DNA from 3 places in the Streptomyces sp. NPDC050535 genome. Region 2 is predicted to be linked to each of the others. Evidence: riboswitches for the same ligand, from Rfam matches in the RefSeq annotation. Region 2 holds a riboswitch; each other region holds the start of a gene.
What was found. Region 2 has a riboswitch for cyclic di-AMP ahead of ACIBLC_RS39725 (M23 family metallopeptidase). Riboswitches for the same ligand answer to the same signal wherever they lie in the genome.
Positions count from the first base shown of each region.

Region 1: another riboswitch for cyclic di-AMP. It lies ahead of ACIBLC_RS00525 (M23 family metallopeptidase); the one in region 2 lies ahead of ACIBLC_RS39725 (M23 family metallopeptidase).
Region 3: another riboswitch for cyclic di-AMP. It lies ahead of ACIBLC_RS04635 (peptidoglycan DD-metalloendopeptidase family protein); the one in region 2 lies ahead of ACIBLC_RS39725 (M23 family metallopeptidase).

Region 1 covers NZ_JBITHE010000001.1:124,759-128,961, reverse strand. The annotation lists gene ACIBLC_RS00535 (HPr family phosphocarrier protein) at 1-223, shown strand, start outside; gene ACIBLC_RS00530 (GntR family transcriptional regulator) at 374-1,069, opposite strand; gene ACIBLC_RS00525 (M23 family metallopeptidase) at 1,307-2,035, opposite strand; cyclic di-AMP (ydaO/yuaA leader) riboswitch at 2,048-2,208, opposite strand; gene ACIBLC_RS00520 (M16 family metallopeptidase) at 2,423-3,811, opposite strand; gene ACIBLC_RS00515 (M16 family metallopeptidase) at 3,808-4,203, opposite strand, start outside.
Region 2 covers NZ_JBITHE010000038.1:22,694-26,896, forward strand. The annotation lists gene ACIBLC_RS39720 (aldo/keto reductase) at 1-543, opposite strand, end outside; gene ACIBLC_RS39725 (M23 family metallopeptidase) at 680-1,708, opposite strand; cyclic di-AMP (ydaO/yuaA leader) riboswitch at 1,720-1,877, opposite strand; gene ACIBLC_RS39730 (PP2C family protein-serine/threonine phosphatase) at 2,091-3,254, opposite strand; tRNA gene ACIBLC_RS39735 (tRNA-Met) at 3,394-3,467, opposite strand; gene ACIBLC_RS39740 (alginate lyase family protein) at 3,529-4,203, opposite strand, start outside.
Region 3 covers NZ_JBITHE010000001.1:1,060,282-1,064,484, reverse strand. The annotation lists gene ACIBLC_RS04645 (SGNH/GDSL hydrolase family protein) at 1-257, opposite strand, end outside; gene ACIBLC_RS04640 (DUF6250 domain-containing protein) at 401-1,117, opposite strand; gene ACIBLC_RS04635 (peptidoglycan DD-metalloendopeptidase family protein) at 1,387-2,313, opposite strand; cyclic di-AMP (ydaO/yuaA leader) riboswitch at 2,318-2,493, opposite strand; gene ACIBLC_RS04630 (tyrosine-protein phosphatase) at 3,064-3,861, shown strand; gene ACIBLC_RS04625 (DUF6126 family protein) at 3,950-4,102, opposite strand; gene ACIBLC_RS04620 (helix-turn-helix domain-containing protein) at 4,099-4,203, opposite strand, start outside.

The DNA.
Region 1 (4,203 bases), on a different contig from region 2:
CATCTTCGTCCGGGCGGCCACGGCCTCCGGCGTCCCTGTGACGATCGCCAAGGCTGACGGGAACCCCGTCAACGCGGCCTCCATGCTCGCGGTCCTCGGCCTGGGCGCCCAGGGCGGCGAGGAGATCGTCCTCGCGTCCGACGCCGAGGGAGCGGACGCCGCTCTCGACCGTCTGGCGAAGCTGGTCTCCGAGGGACTCGAGGAGCTTCCCGAGACGGTCTGACCCGAAACCGTCAGAGGTTCGGCGTTTTCCTCGTTCGAAAACACCGGCAAGGGCCCGCCCGAATTATCGGGTGGGCCCTTCGCATTTCCATTGCGCGGGCAGCATGAATAATCTCCCGCGAATTACTCCTCTTTGTATACGGCGCTCATGTTAATGCCGCAGGCCCGTCATGTTTACGGGATGTTGCGAAGTCCTCACACGGTCCTGCCGGTCCCCCGCGCCGGGAAACCGGAGCCGGTGCGCGACCGTCGCGCGTTCGGTGTGCAGGGCGGTGATCGCCCGCGCCCGCTCGCTGTCGCCACGCGCGACGGCGTCCACGATCCCGCCGTGCTCCGCCCAGGAGTCCGCCGGGTTGGCCGGCGCCTCGACCGTGTACATCCAGGCGATCTTGTGGCGCAACTGGGCGAGCGTGGAGGTCAGCGCGGGGCTTCCGGAGGCCTGCGCGAGGGTCTCGTGGAACCAGCCGCCCAGCGAGCGCAGATCCTCGCTGTTGCCCCTCCTGGCCCGCTCCTGACCCAGCCTGACCAGGCCTCGGAGCACCTTGAGGTGAGCTTCGGTGCGGCGCTGCGCGGCCCGCGCGGCCCCGAGCGGCTCCAGGAGCATGCGCATCTCCAGCAGGTCCGCGGCCTCCTGCTCGCTCGGCTCCGCGACGCACGCGCCCGCGTGCCGCCGGGTGAGGACGAAACCCTCGGCCTCCAGCGTGCGCAGGGCCTCGCGCACGGGGACGCGCGAGACGCCGTAGCGGCGCGCGAGCAGTTCCTCGGTGAGCCGGCTGCCGCGCTCGTAGACACCCGCGACGATGTCGTCACGGATCGCCGTGCATACCGAGTGCGCAGGAACACGCATACCGGACCTCCGCTTTAATCCCCGTGAAACGCCGTCGATTGGCACTTGTCCAGTGACTCTATTGCAGAGACTCGGAATTTCCGATGGCGGACCGGAATCGAGGGATATTTTTTGGACAGGAAGGCGTTCGAAACGACAAGGTCCCGGCTCGTTCGAGCCGGGACCTTCTGAAGTACGTAAGCGAGCGGTGAAAGGTTCACTCGGCGCCGAGGACCGGACGTCGACGCCGGACCGGGATCAGACGCTCACGCCGTGCGAGCGGAGGTACGCGACGGGGTCGATGTCCGAGCCGTACTCGGCGGTCGTCCGGGCCTCGAAGTGGAGGTGCGGCCCTGTGGTGTTGCCGGTGGCCCCGGAGAGGGCTATCTGCTGACCCGGGGTCACCGTCTGGCCCACGGAGACACCGATGGACGACAGGTGGCCGTACATCGTGTAGGTGCCGTCGTTCATCCTCAGGACGATCTCGTTGCCGTAGGAGCCGCCCCAGCCGGCGGTGACGACCGTGCCGGAGCCGACCGCGTGGACCGGGGTGCCGGACGCGGCGTGGAAGTCGACGCCGGTGTGGCTGCCGGAGGACCAGAGACTGCCGCCGGTCCTGTAGCCGGTGGAGACGTACGAGCCGCTGACCGGCGTGACGAAGGTGTTGAGTCGCTTGCGCTCCGCGGCACGGGCGGCACGTGCCTTGGCCTCGCGCTCCTCCTCGGCCTTCCGCAGCGCCTCGGCCTCGTCGGCGGCGTGCTGCTGGGCGGCGGCCTGCGCGTCGATCTGGTCGGCTATCGAGTCACCGATCGCGATGGCCCGGGTGAGGCCGGTCTGCTCGACGGAGTTGTCCGCGGCGAGCGCCGGGACCGCCAGGGTGCCGAGGACACCGGTGGTGGTGAGCGCCGCTACGCCGATGGCGTTCGTGGTCGTGCGCTTCACGCGGCTCGGGCGACGGTGCTTCCCTGTGCCACAGGTGAACGCCATGTAGGGGTTGATCCTTTCCTTCCCTCTCGCCTACCGGGTTAGCTGACGGGTTCGGAGCAGGAAGGTCTCCTACGGACCACCTCCGAAGAGGACGTCCGATTCACCCCAGGGACTGCGTGTGGGTCCCCGGCTCCCCTGGCTCGCGCCACAGGGGGATTAGGCGATGGCTGTCCGGATGCCGCGGGCGCGGCGCAGTGCCTGACGAACAGCCGGACCGACGCTAAACGGGACATCTTTCAATCGACAAACGGAACACGGCTTTTGTAGCGCATGCCACAGAGCAGACAGGCAACCTCTCTACCAATACGGACAAATGGGGGCCCAGGAGGCTCTGCCGCCTCCTGGGCCCCCATGGGAGCGAACTGATCAAATCCGCTCCGCTCGGTCCTACTCGGCCGCCACGACGGTCACTTCACCGATTCCGAGGGCCTTGACCGGCTCCTCGATCGTCGCGGCGTCGCCCACCAGGACGGTCACCAGGCGGTCCACCGGGAAGGCGCTCACGGCGGCCGCGGTGGCCTCCACGGTGCCGGTCTCGGCGAGCTGCCGGTACAGCGTCGACTGGTAGTCGTCCGGCAGGTGCTGCTCGACCTGGTCGGCCAGCGTGCCCGCGACAGCCGCCGCCGTCTCGAACTTGAGGGGTGCCACACCCACCAGGTTCTGCACGGCGATGTCGCGCTCGGCGTCGGTCAGTCCCTCCGCGGCGAGGGTGCGCAGCACCTTCCAGAGGTCGTCGAGCGCCGGACCGGTGTTCGGGGTGTCCACCGAGCCGCTGATGGCGAGCATCGCGGCACCCGTGCCGTCCGCCGCGGAACGCAGCACCTGGCCGAACGCCCGTACCCCGTAGGTGTAACCCTTCTCCTCGCGCAGGACACGGTCCAGGCGCGAGGTGAGGGTGCCGCCGAGGCAGTACGTGCCGAGTACCTGGGCGGGCCACACACGGTCGTGCCGGTCGGCGCCGATCCGGCCGATGAGCAGCTGCGTCTGGACGGCGCCGGGACGGTCCACGATGACGACCCGGCCGGTGTCGTCGGCGGTGACCGGCGGCACCGGGCGCGGCTCGGCGGACGAGCCGGTCCACGCGCCGAGCGTGTCGGCGAGCAGCGCGTCGAGGTCGACTCCGGTGAGGTCGCCGACGATCACGGCGGTGGCCGTGGCGGGGCGAACGTGCTTCTCGTAGAAGGCGCGTACGGCCGCCGCGTCGATCGCGGAGACCGTCTCCTCGGTGCCCTGGCGCGGTCGCGACATGCGCGAGGTGGCCGGGAACAGCTCCTTGGAGAGCTCCTTCGCGGCGCGGCGACCCGGGTTGGCCGACTCGTGCGGGATCTCGTCCAGCCGGTTGCGCACCAGCCGCTCGATCTCGCTGTCCGCGAACGCCGGTGCCCTCAGGGCGTCGGCGAGCAGGTCGAGCGCCTTCGGGAGGCGCGAGACGGGGACTTCGAGCGACACACGTACGCCGGGGTGGTCGGCGTACGAGTCGAGCGTGGCGCCGCAGCGCTCCAGCTCGGCGGCGAACTCCTCGGCGGAGAGCTTGTCGGTGCCCTCGGAGAAGGCCCGCGCCGTGATCGTGGCGACTCCGTCGAGGCCCGCGGGCTCGGCCTCCAGCGGCGCGGCGAGCAGCACCTCCACGGCGACGACCTGCTGGCCGGGGCGGTGGCAGCGCAGCACGGTCAGGCCGTTGCCGAGAGTGGCCCGTTCGGGGGCGGGGAAGGCCCACGGCCTGGCCTCGCCGGCCTGCGGCTGGGGGTGGAACTCCATGGTGGCGAGCTCGGTCACTTCGCCGCCTCCTCGTCGGTGTCTTCAGCGGCTTCAGCGTTTTCGGCGTCTTCAGCGGCAATCGGTTCGTAGACCAGCACGGCGCGGTTGTCGGGGCGCAGGCGGGACTTGGCGACCTCCTGGACCTCCTCGGCCGTGATGTCCAGAACGCGCTGTACGGCGGTCAGGGCGAGCTGCGGGTCGCCGAACAGGACGGCGTACCGGCACAGTTCGTCGGCGCGGCCCGCGACGGTGCCGAGCCGGTCCAGCCACTCACGCTCCAACTGGGCCTGCGCGCGCTCCATTTCCTCGGCCGTGGGGCCCTCCTCGGCGAACCGGGCGAGCTCCTCGTCCACGGCGGCCTCGATGACCGGGATCCGGACGTCACCGGAGGTCTTCACGTCGAGCCACCC
Region 2 (4,203 bases):
CTGGAGGGCGACGTAGCGGGCGAGCCCCTCGCGGTCGGAGAGGTCCAGGGACTCCTGGAGCCGCTCGGGTGTGATGTTGGACGCGGCGATGTAGCGCACCTTGCCCGCCGTCACCAGTTCGTCGAGCGCGCCGATGATCTCCTCGACCGGCACCTCGGTCTTGTCGTAGTGCGTGAAGTACAGGTCGATGTAGTCGGTGCCCAGGCGGCGCAGGGACGCGTCGGCGGCGGCCCTGATGTTGGCGGCTGACAGCCCCGGGTACTCGGGGTGCTGGCTGACCTTGGTGGCGATCACGAGGTCGGAGCGGTTGCCGCGCGCCTTCAGCCACCTGCCGATGATGGTCTCGGACTCGCCGCCGTGGTTGCCCTCGATCCACGCGGAGTACGAGTCGGCGGTGTCGAGGAAGTTGCCGCCCGCGGCCGTGTACGCGTCGAGCACGGCGAAGGACTGGGCCTCGTCGGCGGTCCAGCCGAACACGTTGCCGCCGAGGGCGAGCGGGAAGACCTCGAGGTCGGACGAGCCGAGCTTGCGAAGAGAAGTCATGCCCGACTTCAACATCCCCGGCGGACAGCCGTATTCCAGACACGCCTGACCGGCAGCCCTGACGTCGGGGGGTTGCCGTCGAAGCCGCCGGGGATCGGAGAACGTACGCCTCAGGGAGTGAGCCCCTGGCTCCGCCTCAGGGGGTGAGCCCCTTGCTCTGCAGCCACGCCAGCGGGTCGATGCCGGTCCCGGCGCCGCCGGGGTGCACCTCGAGGTGCAGATGCGCGCCGGTGACGTTGCCGGTCGCGCCCACGCGCCCGATGACATCGCCGGTGGCGACCTTCTGCCCGACGCTGACACTGATCGACGACTGGTGGGCGAACCAGAGCTCGGTTCCGTCGTCGAGCGTGAGCACCGTCTTGTAGCCGTACGACCCGTCCCAGCCGGCCGCGGTGATGGTGCCGCTGTGGACCGCCTTGATCAGCGTGCCCGTGGGCGCCGCGAAGTCCAGGCCGGTGTGGTAGCCGGAGGACCACAGCGCGCCGGCCTGACCGAAGGTCGAGGTGAGGGTGTACGAGGAGGTCGGCAGCGTGTAGCTCTTGGCGAGCTCGGCGAGACGCGCGGCCTCGGCCTTCGCCTCCGCCTCTTCCTCCGCCTTCTTCTTCGCCGCGGCGGCCTTGGCCTTCGCCGCGTCCTCCGCCTTCTTGGCGGCGTCGGAGGCCTTCTTCACGGCGGCGACCTGGGCGGCCTGCTGGGCCGCGGTGTCGGCCTGGTCCTGCTGGACCTCGGCCTGCTGCATGATGCGGGCGCGCAGCACCTCGCCGGCGTCCGTGGCGCCCTGCTCGGTGTCGGCCGTGGTCAGACCGGCGCTGGTGAGCGGGGTGATGGAGCCCGTGGGCTCGGGGGAACTGTCGTCGGAGAGGATCGTGCCCACGGACGGCAGGTCGGGCAGCGAGATCGAGACCGGCGGCTTGCCGGGCGCCGCGGTGGCCATGCCGCCCGCGCCGACGGCGGCTATGACACCGACGCCCAGAACGGTGGAACTGCGCGCGAGTCCGCCGCCTCCACGCTGCTTGGAGACGCGGTGCCGGCCGCGGATGGGAAGGAGGGATTCCGCGGTGGGATTCCATTCCTCCCGGGGGCCCTCGTCCTCTGCGCCGAAACCGAAGGTGTGCGTTCCGCTCGGCGGATACGAGGGTGCCTGGGCAGGCCCGTTGGACGCCACGTGGGCGTGCTCCTTTCCTTCCTTCTCGCCTACCGGGTTAGCTGACGGGTTCGGAGCAGGAAGGTCTCCTACGCGCGTCAACCCGCGGTGTCTCCACCGCGAAAGACGCTCGATTCACCCCAAGTTGGTGGTTCCCCGGCTCCCTTTCGGGATTAGGCGCGTGCGCACGGAGCCGTCTCTCGTGACGGCTGGGACGACCGCGCTGCGTTATCGAACGTTAATAGACGCGGGCCCCGGATTCCAAGCTGTTCTGATTGATCGTTAACGCTTCCGGCCAGGACTTTCAGGTCATCACCGGAGTTAAACGGGCGAGTTGGTCACATCTCTTCGTCACACCGGCCCTGACGGCATGTCAGTTGATGCGCGGAGGGGCGTCACTTGATCACCCCTGGTGACCGAGGGGGTCGTCGGCTCCTCGGCGCCGTACGGCGAGCAGCGCCATGTCGTCCGTCGTGCCGCCGCCGGAGTGCCGGCGGACGTCCTCGGCGAGGGTGGTCAGCAGCGCTTCGGGCGCGGGGAAGGTCCGTCCCGCGAGGCGCGCCGCGGGGTCGTAGAAGCGCCCGCGTTCGTCGCGGGCCTCGGACAGCCCGTCGGTGTGGACGAGCAGCGTGGCCTCCAGCGGGAACACCGTCTCCCGTGCGCGGTCGGTCCGGACGCCCAACTCGCCCATTCCCAGCGGCAGTGCGGGCTCCCCGGCGTCGAGCGCGACGAGCGTGCCGTCGGCGTGCAGGAGCAGCGGCGGGGGATGGCCCCGGTTGACGATCCGCACGGTCTCCTCGCCGTGCGGGATCTCCGCCAGCACGGCCGTGGTGAACCCCTCGAGGATCTCGAGGCCGTCACGCCGGACGCTCTCGCGCGCCAGCGCCCGCTCCAGACGCCCCGCGACCGCTTCCAGCGTCGCCTCCTGCTCGGCGGCCTCCCGGAACGCCCCGATGACGACGGCGACGACGGCCACCGCGCCCATGCCCTTCCCCCGTACGTCGCCCACGACCAGGCGTACCCCGTACGGGGAGTCCTGCACCGCGTACAGGTCACCGCCGATGAACGCGTCCTCCTGCGCCGCCTCGTACCGCGCCGCGATGTCGAGCCCGCCGATCCGGCGTTCGGGCTGCGGCAGGACGGCTCGCTGGGCGGCCTCGGCGATCTCGCGGACGGAGGCGAGCCGTGCGTTGCCGCGGCGGACCACGACGTTGATGAGGGCGGCCAGAACGGCGGCCGTGGCCACCGTGATCGTCTCGGTGACCGCCTCCGCGAGCAGGGCGACGCCGAGCCTGATGTGGAACGCGACCAGCACGACGACGGCGCCGACACCGGTGAGCACGGTGCCGCGCAGCGTGTAGAGGGCCGCCGCCACGAGCGGGGCCGCCGTGAGGAGAGGGCCGCCGGTGAAGTCCCTCGGCGTGAAGTACTCGTACACGGCCCCGGCGACGATGAGCAGCGCGGGGAGCACCCGGACGAACCTTCGCGTGCCGGAGATCCCGCGCCGGTCCTCTCCCGCCGGTCCGGGCGGGTCCCCCGGCCGCCGCGCACCTGCTTGCTGCCGCACCCGTCCAGATTTCCCGGAGCGGGGCCGGGGGGCGACCGGTGTGGGCCGACCGGGCGACGCGCGGTTCGGGCCGGCCAGAACCGCCGGAAACACCAAGGGCCGGAACTCGTGAATCCGAGTTCCGGCCCTTGGCCATAAGTAGCGGGGACAGGATTTGAACCTGCGACCTCTGGGTTATGAGCCCAGCGAGCTACCGAGCTGCTCCACCCCGCGTCGTTAAACCCAACTATACGCCACTCGCGGGACGCCCGGCACCACCATTGATGTCCACCCCTCAGCCGGCCGGATTCCCGGTGTGCGTGAGCGTCTCCCAGGACACGAACAGATCGTCCGTGCCGGCCGGCCGCGTCTGCTCGGCCAGCCGGTGGGCGGCCGGGACGTGCACGTCGAGCCGGTCCTCCAGGTGGTTGAGCGCGACCTCCAGGTCGGGCCCCATGTTCCGGTCGACCCGCCCGCCGCACAGCCACCCCGGCGCCGTCTCCCCCAGCTGGTACCTGGAGTGGAAGTCGAGCGCGGCCTTCAGCCGGTCCTTGACGTCGCGGTAGAGGTCGACGCCCTGGTGCCAGGCGGTCTCGGCGATGTGCGCGGTGGCGGCGAGCGAGTACCCGACGTGCTTGAAGTTGCGGCAGGTCTCCTGCGAGACCCCGTCCGTGTACCGCCGCTGCCCGAACCAGTACGTGGTCAGCTTCTGCGGGGTGTCGACGGTGCTGCCGGCGGGCGTCAGCGGCACCTTCCCGTCCTTGGCGAGGTAGAAGTACGCGGGCACCCGCTGCCGGAACCGCTCGACGGCGTCGTCGAACGCCTTGTGGTCGTCGAGGAACACGGCGATGCCGATGGCGGCGTCGGTCATGACGAGGTCCCAGTTCCCGTTGTAGTCCGGGACCTTCTCGCTGACCACGGGGAGGTAGGCGGTCCGCAGCATGCCCTGGAACCGCGTCATGCTCGCCGC
Region 3 (4,203 bases), on a different contig from region 2:
ATGATGTCGTTGCCGCCCGCGCAGAATGACACCAGATCCGGCGCCAGTTCCTTCGCCCGCGAAAGCTGGTGCTCGACGACCTGGTCGAGCAGTTTCCCGCGCACGGCGAGATTGTTGTAGTTGAAGTCGCCCTCGGGCCGCCGGTCCGCGAGCAGTACCGCGAACCGGTCCGCCCAACCGACAAAAGCGCCGTCAGGCCCGGGGTCGCCGATGCCCTCGGTGAAGCTGTCCCCCACCGCTACGTACGACCCGATCACTGATCTGTTGCCACTCTTCGAATCGTCTGCCACATCGGCCCATGATTCACCTCCGATGTGAGCTACGCGACCGTAGGAAAGGGTTGACGTGTGGTGAGATAAGCCACTCATAAAGTCTGGGTCAAGCCTGGAATAAGGGCCGCTCAGGCGCGGTTGACCAGCCGCCACACCTGGAAGTCCGTAATCCGGAAGTGGCTCCATGTCGTGCGGAACGCGAAGTGCCCGCTCGCGTACGGGTCGGGGTCGCGGTAGTCGAATACCAGCCGTCCGTTGTTCCACCACTGGACGGTGGACCCGTCGGAGACGATCCGGACGCGGTTCGGCCGGTTCGCCGTGAGCAACGGCTCCGTGTAGTCGTACACCAGTGGACGGACCTCCGCCTCGCCGACGTATCTGCGCAGTCTGGTAGTGGTGTTGGAGTTGGCTCCGTAACCGACGTAGTACGTCTTGAGGTAGTCGTACTCCGCCAGAGCACCGCCCCGCGCGGTGGCGAAGAGGTCGCGCGGGGAACGTACGTCGACTGCGTTCCAGAAATTGTTCAGGTCGGAGACCCGGTCGTTGACGCCGCCCGCGGAGACCGGTGTGGCGGTGTACTCGATGACGTACGGCCCGCGGAGCTTCCGCCTGAACCAGACGGTCGCGCCGCTCGGTACGTCGATCTCCAGCACGCCGCGCGCGGCGGTGACCGTGCCGCCGTCCTGGAGTTCGGTGACCCACTGCCCCGGTCCGTGCCGGAAGTCGTCCGCGGCGATCAGCCGGCCGCGCCGGTGTCTCGGTGCGGCGCTCGCACCCTGGGGCGGGACGAGCGCCGCGAGAGCGGCACCGGCAGCCAGGGCTCCGAAGGCTCTGCGCGTGGTCATGGGACACCTTCCGTACGAGGGGCAGCGGTGAACGTCCGGTCCACAGCGGAAAGCGCTTACGGAGATCACTGTGCAGCCCCCGCGACGGGCATGTCGACGCTTCCCCCGGGCTCGCCACAAGACCGCAATGTGCTGAGCGACGAGACCGGCCACGCCGGAGCCGCGTCGCCGATCACGAAACACCGGCCGCGCGACGCGCCGATCACGAAACACCGAAGGCCGGACCCCGGGGATCGTGGGGTCCGGCCTTCAGCGGCGAGGGGGCGGCGTCAGCCGACGGTCACACCGTGCGAGCGCAGGTACGCGGCCGGGTCGACGTCCGAGCCGTAGTCCGGCGTGGTGCGGATCTCGAAGTGCAGGTGCGGTCCGGTGACATTGCCGGTCGCACCGGAGAGCCCGATCTGCTGCCCCTCGGTCACGGTCTGGCCGGCCGAGACGGAGAGGGAGGACATGTGGGCGTACTGCGAGTACTGGCCGTCGGCGTGCTGGATGACGACCTGGTTTCCGTACGCGCCGCCCCAGCCCGCGGAGATGACGGTGCCCGCCGCGATGGACTTGATGGTGGTGCCGGTCGGGACCACGAAGTCGACGCCCGTGTGGTAGCCGCTGGACCACATGCTGCCGGCGACCTTGTAGTTGGTGCCGATGGTGGCGCCCTCGACCGGCAGCGTGTAGCCGGAGCTGCTGGAGTCCGCGGTGTCGGTGGCCGTGGTCGTGGTCTCGGCCGCCGTCTCGGCCGACGACTTCGACGACGACTCGGAGGACTTCGACGACTCGGCGCTGGACGACTTGGCCGTGTCGCTCGACGCGGCGGCCTTCTTGCCGATCGCCAGCTTCAGACCCGGGTGGATCAGAGCGGGGTCCTGGCCGACGGCCTTGCGGTTGTCCGAGTACAGCTTCTTCCAGCCGCCACTGACACTCTGGTCGTCGGCGATCTTCGAGAGCGAGTCACCGGCCTTGACCGCGTAGGTCTTCGTCGCGGTCTTCCGAGCCGCGGCGGGCGCGGCGACGGCCTTTTCGGCAGCCGTGGCGGTCTTCCCCGTAGCCGCGGAAACGGTGGAGGCCGGGGTCGCCGCATGGGCTCCGGTGGCTCCCATCAGCGGCAGCGCGAGCGCGGCACCGCCTGTTCCGGCCACGGCGATCGAGCGCGTGAAACGCTGGGACTTGGGACGGCGGTGCTTACCCTTCGCGGGCATGACGAATTCCTCTCCGGCGCCTGCGAGGTGAGCTGTCGGGTGCGGGCTGGAGATGCCCGGCCACGCGGCTGCGCGGCTATACCCCAAGCCGTTCCGGAGACCGGAACAGGCGTCATACCTGTGGGTCCCCCGCTCCTGCCACATACGGGTGAGTGTGCGGATTCCGGGCGGCGGCAGGATTGGGCGTCCGTCCGGATTGAGGGTGAACGTAAGCGAGATGAGACCGCGTCTACAACCATGTGGGTTTTCTGTGGAAGATCCATCCGTGATCCATTCCGAAATCACCGTCACCCTCCGTGGAGAAAGGGCCTTTCCGCCTTGCCAAATGGCGCGGGAATTCTGGCAGGTTGACAAATCGAGGCCGCAACACATCGTCACGAATATGACGCTGCTCACGCACGTCGACGCAGGGCGCCTTATTCCAGGGCCAGTTGGAATGAAGCAGCTAATTCGGACAGAACAGTCACATGCGACGCAGTCGCATATCTGCCGCATCCAGTTCCTCGTCCCGTCACGTCCGCATCCCGCTGCACGGCAGGTCCCCGGCGCGAGCCCGAGGGACCCGGCGGGAGCCACGGCCCGTACCGACGTCATCGCGCCCGGCGCCCTGAAGGCAACGGCTCCGCACCTGGGAGAACAACGCCTGTGGACAACTCAATGCACCACGAACCCATGTCGTATCGTCGAGAGCGCAACGTCCGTCGGCGGGCGACGCCGAGCAGCGCCGACGGCTGACCGGGAGGAGCCCCCGTGACGCAGCAGGTCCCGTCGACCGAGCCCGAGCTGGCCGCCGTGCGCAACTTCCGGGACGTGGGCGGTCTGCCCACCGTGGACGGCCGCCGGGTGAAGTACGGGGTGCTGTTCCGCAGCGGGCATCTCGCGCACGCCACGGGGGACGACACGGTTTTCCTCAGCTCACTCGGCCTGCACACGATCTTCGACTTCCGCAACGCGTCGGACCAGAAGCTGGAGGGCCCGGACGTCGAGCTGCCGGGCGTGCGGAATGTGAATCTGCCGCTGTCCGACCCGGCCGACGGCGCGGAGTTCTGGAGGATGGTCCGCGACGGCGACCTGGAGCAGCTGCGCGGGCTCCTCGCGGACGGCAAGGGGGCGAACAGGATGATCAGCTCCTACCGCGCGATCATCAGGGACCGCACCGCCGAGCACTCCCAGGTGCTGCGCTCGCTGGCCGAGGACAGTGTCCCCGCGCTGATGCACTGCGCCGCCGGCAAGGACCGCGCCGGCCTCTCCATAGCCGTGACGCTCCTCGCCGTCGGTGTCGAGCGCGAGGCCATCGTGGCCGACTACCTGGAGTCGAACGCCGCGCACCGGCGCTACAGGGTCCACCGCAGCAGCTCCTCCGCCTCGGCGTACTCCCCCGAGGTCATGGAGCTGCTCAGCCCTCTCTTCGACGCCCGCGCCGAGTACCTGACCGCGGCCTTCGAGACGATCGAGGAGACCTGGGGCGGCGTCGACGCCTACCTGGAGAAGGCGCTGGGGCTCACCCCGGAGCTGCGCGACCGGCTGCGCGAACGCCTCCTCGACTGACGCGGGCCGCGGGCCGCGGGCCTCAAGGACGGTCCTCCCGGTCAGGTCGGGATCTTGGGCGGCGGTCCCGGTCCGGGCCGGCGGATGCCTACTGGTTCTGCGCGCCCAGCGTGAAGAGCAGGTAGACGAAGCCCGCGAAGAGGTGGCCGACAGCGACGTAGATGAGCAGCCGCACCCACAGCGCGGGCGGGAGCTTGTCCTCCATGGAGCGGCGCGGGGTGGGTTCCGTGGGTTCGGTCATGGCGTCTCTCCCAGAGTCGGGTGCCCCGTCGCCGGGCCGAGGCACAGCGCGGCGGAGGGGCTCTGCAGCAGGGTGTGTACGAAGAGGAGCTCGGCGCCGTC